DNA from 2 places in the Spirillospora sp. NPDC048819 genome. Region 2 is predicted to be linked to the other one. Evidence: riboswitches for the same ligand, from Rfam matches in the RefSeq annotation. Region 2 holds a riboswitch; the other holds the start of a gene.
What was found. Region 2 has a riboswitch for ZMP and ZTP ahead of AB0C35_RS23160 (bifunctional methylenetetrahydrofolate dehydrogenase/methenyltetrahydrofolate cyclohydrolase). Riboswitches for the same ligand answer to the same signal wherever they lie in the genome.
Positions count from the first base shown of each region.

Region 1: another riboswitch for ZMP and ZTP. It lies ahead of glyA (serine hydroxymethyltransferase); the one in region 2 lies ahead of AB0C35_RS23160 (bifunctional methylenetetrahydrofolate dehydrogenase/methenyltetrahydrofolate cyclohydrolase).

Region 1 is NZ_JBEZGN010000014.1:120,572-124,950, forward strand. It holds gene AB0C35_RS20510 (class I SAM-dependent methyltransferase) at 1-824, shown strand, start outside; gene glyA (serine hydroxymethyltransferase) at 791-2,062, opposite strand; ZMP/ZTP riboswitch at 2,116-2,202, opposite strand; partial or broken gene AB0C35_RS20520 (EamA family transporter) at 2,307-3,107, opposite strand; gene AB0C35_RS20525 (Lrp/AsnC family transcriptional regulator) at 3,217-3,708, opposite strand.
Region 2 is NZ_JBEZGN010000017.1:139,045-143,423, forward strand. It holds gene AB0C35_RS23150 (DUF3017 domain-containing protein) at 1-6, opposite strand, end outside; gene AB0C35_RS23155 (FHA domain-containing protein) at 366-1,079, shown strand; gene AB0C35_RS23160 (bifunctional methylenetetrahydrofolate dehydrogenase/methenyltetrahydrofolate cyclohydrolase) at 1,229-2,080, opposite strand; ZMP/ZTP riboswitch at 2,147-2,232, opposite strand; gene AB0C35_RS23165 (GNAT family protein) at 2,328-2,933, shown strand; gene AB0C35_RS23170 (hypothetical protein) at 2,974-3,153, opposite strand; gene purH (bifunctional phosphoribosylaminoimidazolecarboxamide formyltransferase/IMP cyclohydrolase) at 3,327-4,379, opposite strand, start outside.

The DNA of each region.
Region 1 (4,379 bases), on a different contig from region 2:
CGTACGAGCTGGCGTGCTCGTTCCGCGACGTGCCCGCCGAGGTGGACGCGCTGCTCGGCTGGTGCGCCGGGCACCGCCCGGCCGGGCGCCCCGGAACGGTGCTGGAGCTGGCCGCCGGGCCGGCCGAGCACGCCCGCGAGTTCGCCCGCCGCGGCCTGGCCGCGACCGCGCTCGACCTGAACCCGGAGATGTGCGCCTACGCCGCCCGCGAGGCCGGCCGCGCGAACGTCAGGGTCGAGGTCGTCCGGGACGACATGACCCGGTTCGATCTGGGCCGCCGGTTCGATCTCATCGTGACCATGCTCGACTCCACGTCCCACCTGATGACCCTGGACGCGTTCGTCGCGCACCTGCGCCGCGTCTCCGCGCACCTGTCCCCCGGCGGCCTCTACATCGTCGAGATGTCACATCCGCGGGACCGGCTGGGCGAACCGACCGTCAGCACCGGCTGGACGGTCGAGCGCGACGGTGTCCACGCCAGCGTGCGCTGGGGCGAGCCGGGCGACCGGCTCGACCCGGTGACGCAGATCGCCGACGACCACGTCACGATGACGATCAACGGCGGGGGCGGCGTCACTGCGGGAGGACGACCCCCCGGCGACGACGAAGTACGCGTGCTGCGCGACGTCGTCCCCTACCGCTTCTGGTCCGCCACCGAACTCGACGCCGCGATCCGCGTGGCCGGCGGCCTGGAGAAGGCGGCGCAGTACGGCGACTTCGGGGCCGGAGCGGACACCGTGGCCCTCACCGACCCCGAAGCCTGGCGCATGATCACCGTTCTGCGCGGCGCTCAGGGCGTGGACGTCCAGCCGGGCATCGGATAGGACGCGAGAAGCTCGCGGACCTGGCCGGCGACCCGCCGGGCGACCGTCTCGTCATCCTTGGCGGCGGCCTGCACGACCTCGTCGATCCACGCCGCGACCTGCGGCATCTGCGCCTCCTCCAGCCCGCGGGTGGTGATCGCGGCGGTGCCGAGCCGCAGCCCGGACGGGTCGAACGGCTTGCGCGGGTCGAACGGGACCGCGTTGTAGTTCAGCTCGATCCCGGCGCGGTCGAGGGCCTGCGCGGCGGGCTTGCCCGCGACGCCCTTATTCGTCAGGTCGATCAGGATCAGGTGGTTGTCTGTGCCGCCGGAGATCAGGTCGTAGCCGCGTTCCAGCAGCGCCGCGGCGAGGGCCTTGGCGTTCGCGACGATCTGCCGCGCGTACCCGGAGAAGTCCCGCTGCGCGGCCTCCCGCAGCGCGACGGCGATCGCGGCCGTCGTGTGGTTGTGCGGGCCGCCCTGCAGGCCGGGGAACACGGCCTTGTCGATCGCCTTCGCATGCTCGGCCGTCGACATGATCATCGCGCCGCGCGGTCCGCGCAGCGTCTTGTGCGTGGTCGTGGTGATCACGTCGGCGTGGCCGACCGGGGACGGGTGCGCGCCACCCGCGATCAGGCCCGCGATGTGCGCGATGTCGGCGGCCAGCACCGCGCCCGCCTCGCGGGCGATCTCGGCGAACGCCGGGAAGTCGATCGTCCGCGGGATCGCGGTGCCGCCGCACCAGATGAGCTTCGGCCGCTCCTTGAGCGCCAGGTCGCGCACCTGGTCCATGTCGACCCGGCCGGTGTCGGCGCGCACGTCGTACCGGACGGGGCTGAACCACTTGCCGGTGGCCGACACCGACCAGCCGTGCGTGAGGTGGCCGCCCATCGGCAGCGACAGGCCCATCACGGGGTCGCCGGGCTCCAGGAACGCCATGTAGACGGCGAGGTTCGCGGGCGACCCCGAGTACGGCTGGACGTTGGCGTGCTCGACGCCGAACAGTTCCTTGGCCCGGCCGATGGCCAGCAGCTCGATCGGGTCGACGTTCTGCTGGCCCTCGTAGTACCGCTTGCCCGCGTAGCCCTCGGAGTACTTGTTGGTCAGGACGGACCCGGTGGCCTCCAGGACGGCCGGCGACACGTAGTTCTCCGACGCGATCAGCCGGATCTTCTCGTACTGGCGGCGGGCCTCCGCCTCCACCAGCCCGGCGATCTCGGGGTCCTGGTCCTGCAGACGGGATACGGCCGGTTCGTGCATCGTGAGCCTCCGCGCTGTTCGCGCCGAGGCTTCGGGCACCCCGGCGAAGGGGACCCGTACACCCAGGCGCGCGGTGTGCGGACTACTTTCGCTCCCCGGTGGTCGTCTCCACCTTGACTGCGCCAGTCGCGTGGGCGCCATCATACCGAGCCGCCGCCCGCCCGCGCGGCGGCCGCGCCGGGAACGAGACGACGAACAGCCCGCCCAGCAGGAGCAGCGACCCGGCCGCGACCGGCGCCGACATCCGCTCGCCGAGGACGGCGATGGCCAGGCCCGTGGCCACAAGCGGCTCGGCGAGACTGAGCGTCCCGGCGGCCGCCGCCGTCACGCGGCCGAGGCCGGTGACGAAGCACATGTACGCGGCGGCGGTGGCGGCGATCCCGAGCCAGGCCACGAGGGCCGCCGACCGGGGCGCCGCGAGGGACGGCAGTCCAGTGATCATCCACGGCAGCAGCGCCGCTCCCCCGGCGAGCAGCGTCACCGACACGGCGGCCGCCATCCCCACGTCCCGCCCGGTGAGGACCTTGGCCGACACGGTGTAGACGCCGAAGCACGTCCCCGCGAGGAGGCTCAGCACGATCCCGGCGGGGTCGACGTGGACGGCCGTGCCGGGGACCATCAGCAGCGCGACACCGCCGATCGCGCACGCCGTCCCCGCCCACCAGCGCCGGCTCAGCCGGGACCCGAGCACCAGCCGTTCACACAGCCCCGTCGACACCGGCGCGAGCCCGAACACGACCGCGGTCGCGACGGCCGCGCCCGTCCGGTCGACCGAACTGAAGAACGCCGCCTGGAACGTCCCGGTGGCCGCCGAGGCGGCCGCCACCGGCGCCCACGTCCGCCGCGACAGCGACAGAAACGCCCGCCGGTTCGTCACGAGCACCAGCGCGGCGAGGACCAGGCCGCCCGACAAGATCCGGGCCCCGCCCACCGCCACCGGACTCGCGGACGACCCGGCCATCACCTGCGCCGGCCCGACCGTCCCCCAGAGCACCCCCGCCACCAGCACCAGCAGCGTCCCAGAAGGATTGCTTCGTCGGTACATGCTCGCAACGCTAAAAGAAAATGCGGGCCGCACCGCGACGAACCGACGTTCATGCGGTCAGCCCGCTGCTGACCGCCGATCGTTCACCACCGACACCTCAAGCCAAAGATCAGGTGTAGGACGTTCGGCCCTCACGCCGCTCCGCCATGGGAAGTTCGGACTGTTCCACCGGCTGGACGTAGTCGTAGACGACCAAGGTGCGCACGTCCACGAACTCCTTGCGCCGCGCCAGCCGGTCGAGCACGAAGTCACGCAGGTAAGCGGTGCTCGGCACCGCCACGTGAACGAGGAGATCCTCGTTGCCCGTCACCACGAACACCCCGACTGCCTCGGGCATCGCGGCCATGCCGTCGCGCGCCGATTCGATCGCCTCGCGCGACTGCGGCCGGATCCGGATCGAGATCAGCGCCTGCACACCTCGATCGAGCCGCTCGAAGTCGACGGCGGCGTGGAATCCCGTGATGACGCCACGGGAACGCAGCGCACGCGTCCGCTCCAGTGCCGTGGACGGCGCGATCCCCACCGCCTCGGCCAGTTCCCGATTGGTCTGCCGCCCGTCCCGCTGCAACCGCCGCAAGATCGCCTGATCGATGGCGTCCATGGAACTCCCCCTCCACGCCGAACTCTCACGCACCAACCGCGCCCAAACACCCACTCCCCCGAAGAATATTCGACAACGCCCCCGCCCCAGCGAAACCAGCCACAACGCAACCCACGCAATCCCAACCACACCCGAAGACAGGTCCCAAGCGAAGCAAGAGACCTCATCGCGCAGCGAGCCGCCAGGCGAGCCGGAGCGATGCAGCGACCGCACCTCCAGCGACGCCCAGGGCCAGTGCCATGAACACCACCATGTCAGTGACACCAGCCGCCGCCCCGGCCACGCGACAACCCCGGGATCCGCGATCGCGTCCGAAGGCAGGGTTCGAGCCTGCGAGAAACCTGATCGCGCAGCGAGCCGCTAGGCGAGCCGGAGCGATGCAGCGACCGCACCCCCAGCGACGCCAGGCCACTGCGATGAACACCACCGTGTCAGCGACCCCAGCCACTGCCTCAACCCGCGACGACCCAAACCATCGCGATCGCGTCCGAAGGCAGGGTTCGAGCTTGCGAGAAACCTGATCGCGCAGCGAGCCGCAAGGCGAGCCGAAGCGATGCAGCGATCGCACCCGCAGTTCCCGCCGAAGGAGGGCCCTCTAGGGCCCGACGCCAAGGGAACTGCAAAACAAACAGGCGATTTCGCCGATGCGGTTGGGGCTGGGGTGTCCCGAC
Region 2 (4,379 bases):
GCTCATGGTCCGTCCTCCAGCCCCCACCCGCCACCATTCACAAAGGACGAGCTCCGCTCGGCTGATTCCACGGTATAGGCATTCGGGTCCCGGCACGACTCGTCCGATGGACCTCTCGCGGCGGGCGGCTTTCACGCCTCGGCGCACATCGCGGTGATCATCCGCAGGTCCGCGGGTGTCCGGCTTGTCGGACGGGACGGAAAAGCGGGTGGGGCGCGAGGGGGCACAGGGATGCCCGAGAGGCCCGAATGCCCTGCGCCATCGGTGCTACTCGCCAGTAGGAGGGTGTGACGGTCACGCGCCCGGGTAACCCGGCAGACAGGGGTCGCTAACTAGCTGGGAGGACTGCCGTGGAGGGGCCGTTCATGCGGATCGAGGACAGCGGGCTGGTGGTGCCGCTGCGCCCCGACGTTACGACGGTCGGGAGAGGGAGAGGAGTCGACATCCGCCTCGACGACCCGAGTGTGTCCCGATTGCACGCAGAGATCGTCCGACGCGGTCCGTACGTCTACGTGGTGGACATGGGCCTGTCCCGCAATGGGACCCGAGTCAACGGCAGGCCGATCGCCCGCCGTGTCCTGGAGGACGGTGACGTCGTCAGCTTCGGCACGGCGCGCTGCCGAATGGGGGGCATCCCCCGTGAGGAGGTCGACCCGGACGTCGAACTGCGGCGTGCCGTCGCACCCGAGCTCACCCGCCGCGAGGTCGACGTGCTGACCTCGCTCTGCCGTCCCGCCCTCTCCGACGAGGCGTTCGTGGCCCCCGCCACGGCACGCGACATCGCCGGCGAGCTCGTGGTGACGGAGGCGGCCGTCAAGCAGCATCTGCTGCGCCTCTATCAGAAGTTCCGGATCCCCGAGGGCGCCAACCGGCGCACGCGGCTCGCCAACGAGGTCATCGCCATGGGCCTCGTCCGGCCGCTGCCGCCGGTGCACGTCCCGCAGGGCCGCCCGCCGATGGACGGGCGGGTCCCCGGGGTCCGCGGCACGGCCGAGACCCGCAGGGCGGGCGCGGGACACGGCCATGTCACCGGTCCGAACCGTGCGGCGCCGAGCACGGCGGGACGGAGGGCGAGCTGAGGTGAACCTGCGATCGCCCTCTCCGGCAGCGCGACACGAGGGCGATCGCTGAACCGGCCCGTGCGGGGCCGCGCAGGTGACGGCGCGGCTCCGTCCGGAGCAGTGTCGGCGCAGGCCGCCACCGGGGTGCCGGTGGCGGCCTCCGCGTGTCAGGCGAGTTGCCGCTCGGCGGCCTCCACGACGTTCGCGAGCAGCATCGCGCGGGTCATCGGGCCGACGCCGCCCGGGTTCGGCGCGACCCAGCCGGCGACGCCCGAGACGTCGGCGGCGACGTCCCCGGCGAGCTTGCCGTCCACGCGGGACACGCCCACGTCCAGGACGGCGGCGCCCGGCTTGACCATGTCGGCGGTGATGAGGCCGGGGACGCCGGCGGCGGCGACGACGATGTCGGCCTTGCGGGTGTGCTCGGCCAGGTCGCGGGTGGCGGTGTGGCAGAGGGTGACGGTCGCGTTCTCGGTGCGGCGGGTCAGCAGGAGGCCGAGCGAACGCCCCACGGTGATGCCGCGGCCGACGACGGTGACCTCGGCGCCCTTGATCGGGACGTCGAAGCGGCGCAGCAGCTCGATGATGCCCTTCGGCGTGCACGGCAGCGGGCCGGGCTGCATGAGGACGAGCCGCCCGAGGTTCGCCGGGTGCAGGCCGTCGGCGTCCTTGGACGGGTCGATGCGCTCCAGCACGCGCTGCTCGTCCAGGCCCTTCGGCAGCGGAAGCTGGACGATGTAGCCGGTGCAGGCCGGGTCGGCGTTCAGTTCGGCGACGGCGCGTTCCACGTCGTCCTGGGCGGCGGTGGCGGGCAGGTCGCGGCGGATGCTCTCGATGCCGACCTCGGCGCAGTCGCGGTGCTTCATGTTGACGTAGGAGTGGCTGCCGGGGTCGTCGCCGACGAGGACCGTCCCGAGGCCGACGGTCACGCCGCGGTCGCGGAGCGCCTCGACGCGCACCTTGAGGTTCGAGCGGATCTCGGCGGCCGTGGCCTTGCCGTCCAGAATCTGTGCCGTCATATGCGTTCCTCCGCGTGGGTCTCGCCAGGGGCCCGGACCCGGCTCGGGGCCCGGCCGCCATGGAGTCCCGTCCACCCAGGCGCGCGGTGTCCGGACTGTCGTTCGCTCCCCGGTGGTGATCCACCTTGACCGCGCCAGTCGCGTGAAGGATCCATGGTATCCCGCCCGCCCTCGGCCGAGTGGCATGCGGAAATCGGCGTCAGGTGGCTCTGCCGGGTGCCACCCCGGTGCTTCTAGCGTGATCCGCATGAGTCATGGCACGCGTCACGAATGGTTCGAGCGCCCCGTCCTGAGCGGGCGGTACGTCCGGCTGGAGCCGCTGTCCCCCGAGCACGCCGAGGGGCTGTTCGAGGCGTCCAAGGACCCCGCCGTCTGGACGTGGCTGAGCGAGCGGCAGCCCGCGACCGCCGACGACATGCGCGCGATGGTCGGCAAGGCCCTCGCGCATTGCGAGAAGAAATTCCGGCTGCCGTGGGCGCAGATCGACGCGCAGACCGGGGAGGTCGCCGGGACGACGTCGTACTACGAGGTCGCGCCGTCCCACCGGTCACTGTGCATCGGGCACACCTGGCTCGGCGCGCGCTGGCACCGCTCCGGCATCAACACAGAGGCGAAGCTGCTGCTTATGGGGCGCGCGTTCGACGAGCTGGGCGCGATCCGGGTCGGCTGGCACACCCACGCGAGCAACGGGCGGTCACGTGCGGCGATCGAGCGTCTCGGGGCGACGTTCGAGGGGATCCACCGCAAGCACCGGATCCGGGAGGACGGGTCGATCCGCGACACCGCCGCCTACGGGATGACCGACGACGAATGGCCGGCCGCCGCCGAGGCGCTGCGGGCCCGGCTCCGCTGAACCGTCCCGCCGCCGGGACGACCTGGGCATCGGCGGCCGATCAGTCCTCGGAGGAGCCCTGCCGCCAGGCGATCAGGCGGTCGGTGCCGTGCCAGCCGAGCTGGGCGGCGAGGACCGCCGCGAGGAAGGCGGCGACCAGGCCGATCATCTGCCGCGACTCCATCAGCAGCGTGTCCGCCCGGTAGACCACGCCCAGCATGAGCGACAACAGCACATCCATCGCGCCAGCCCTTCAACAACGGAACGGTCGCGCCGGAGTCAAGAAGCGGTCATGAGGCGCGGCCCAGCCGAGGCTACCTGCACCGAACCGTGAAGACGACAGCTCAAACCCGATGTGTCGGTGTTCTCCGCCACACCGGGTCCACGCCCGATCGGTGTCTGCTCGGCGGCCGGTCAGTGGAAGAAGTGCCGGACGCCGGTGAAGTAGAGGCTGACTCCGGCCTTCTCCGCGGCGGCGATCACCTTGTCGTCGTTGACGGACCCGCCGGGCTCGACGATCGCCCGCACGCCCGCCTCGGCCAGCACCTCGAGGCCGTCCGGGAAGGGGAAGAACGCGTCGGACGCGCCCACGGCGTTCGCGGCGCGCTCCGCCCCGGCCCGCGCGACCGCGAGCTTGGCGGAGTCGACGCGGTTGACCTGGCCCATGCCGACGCCGACGGTGGCGCCGTCCGCGGCCAGCAGGATCGCGTTGGACTTCACCGAGCGGACCGCCCGCCACGCGAACGCGAGGTCGGCGAGCACTGCCTCGTCGGCGGCGGCGCCGGCCTTCAGCTCCCAGGTGGACGGGTCGTCGCCGGCGGCGTCCACGCGGTCGACGCCCTGCAGCAGGACACCGCCGTCGATCCGCCGGTACTCGGCCTGATTCGCGGGGCCCTGCGGGCAGCGCAGCAGCCGGATGTTCTTCTTGCGGGTCAGGACCTCCAGGGCACCGTCCTCGAACGCGGGCGCGACCAGCACCTCGGTGAAGACCTCCGCGACCTGCTCGGCCATCGCGACGGTGACCGGCCGGTTCACCGCGATCACCCCGCCGAACGCCGACAGCGGGTCGCAGGCGTGCGCCTTGCCGTGCGCCTCGGCGACGTCCGCGCCGACCGCGATGCCGCACGGGTTGGCGTGCTTGATGATCGCGACGGCGGGTTCGGTGAAGTCGTGGGCGGCGCGGCGGGCGGCGTCCGCGTCCACGTAGTTGTTGTAGGACATCTCCTTGCCGTGCAGCTGCTCCGCCCCGGCCAGGCCGCCGCCGGAGGCGTCCGTGTAGAGGGCGGCGCGCTGGTGGGGGTTCTCGCCGTAGCGGAGGACGTTCGCGCGCTCCCAGGTGACGCCGAGGAAGTCGGGCCACTGCGCTTGCGCGGCCGTCTCGTCCGGCGCGTAGCTGCTCGCGAACCACGACGCCACGGCCACGTCATAGGACGCGGTGTGCGCGAAGGCGCGCGCGGCCAGGCGGCG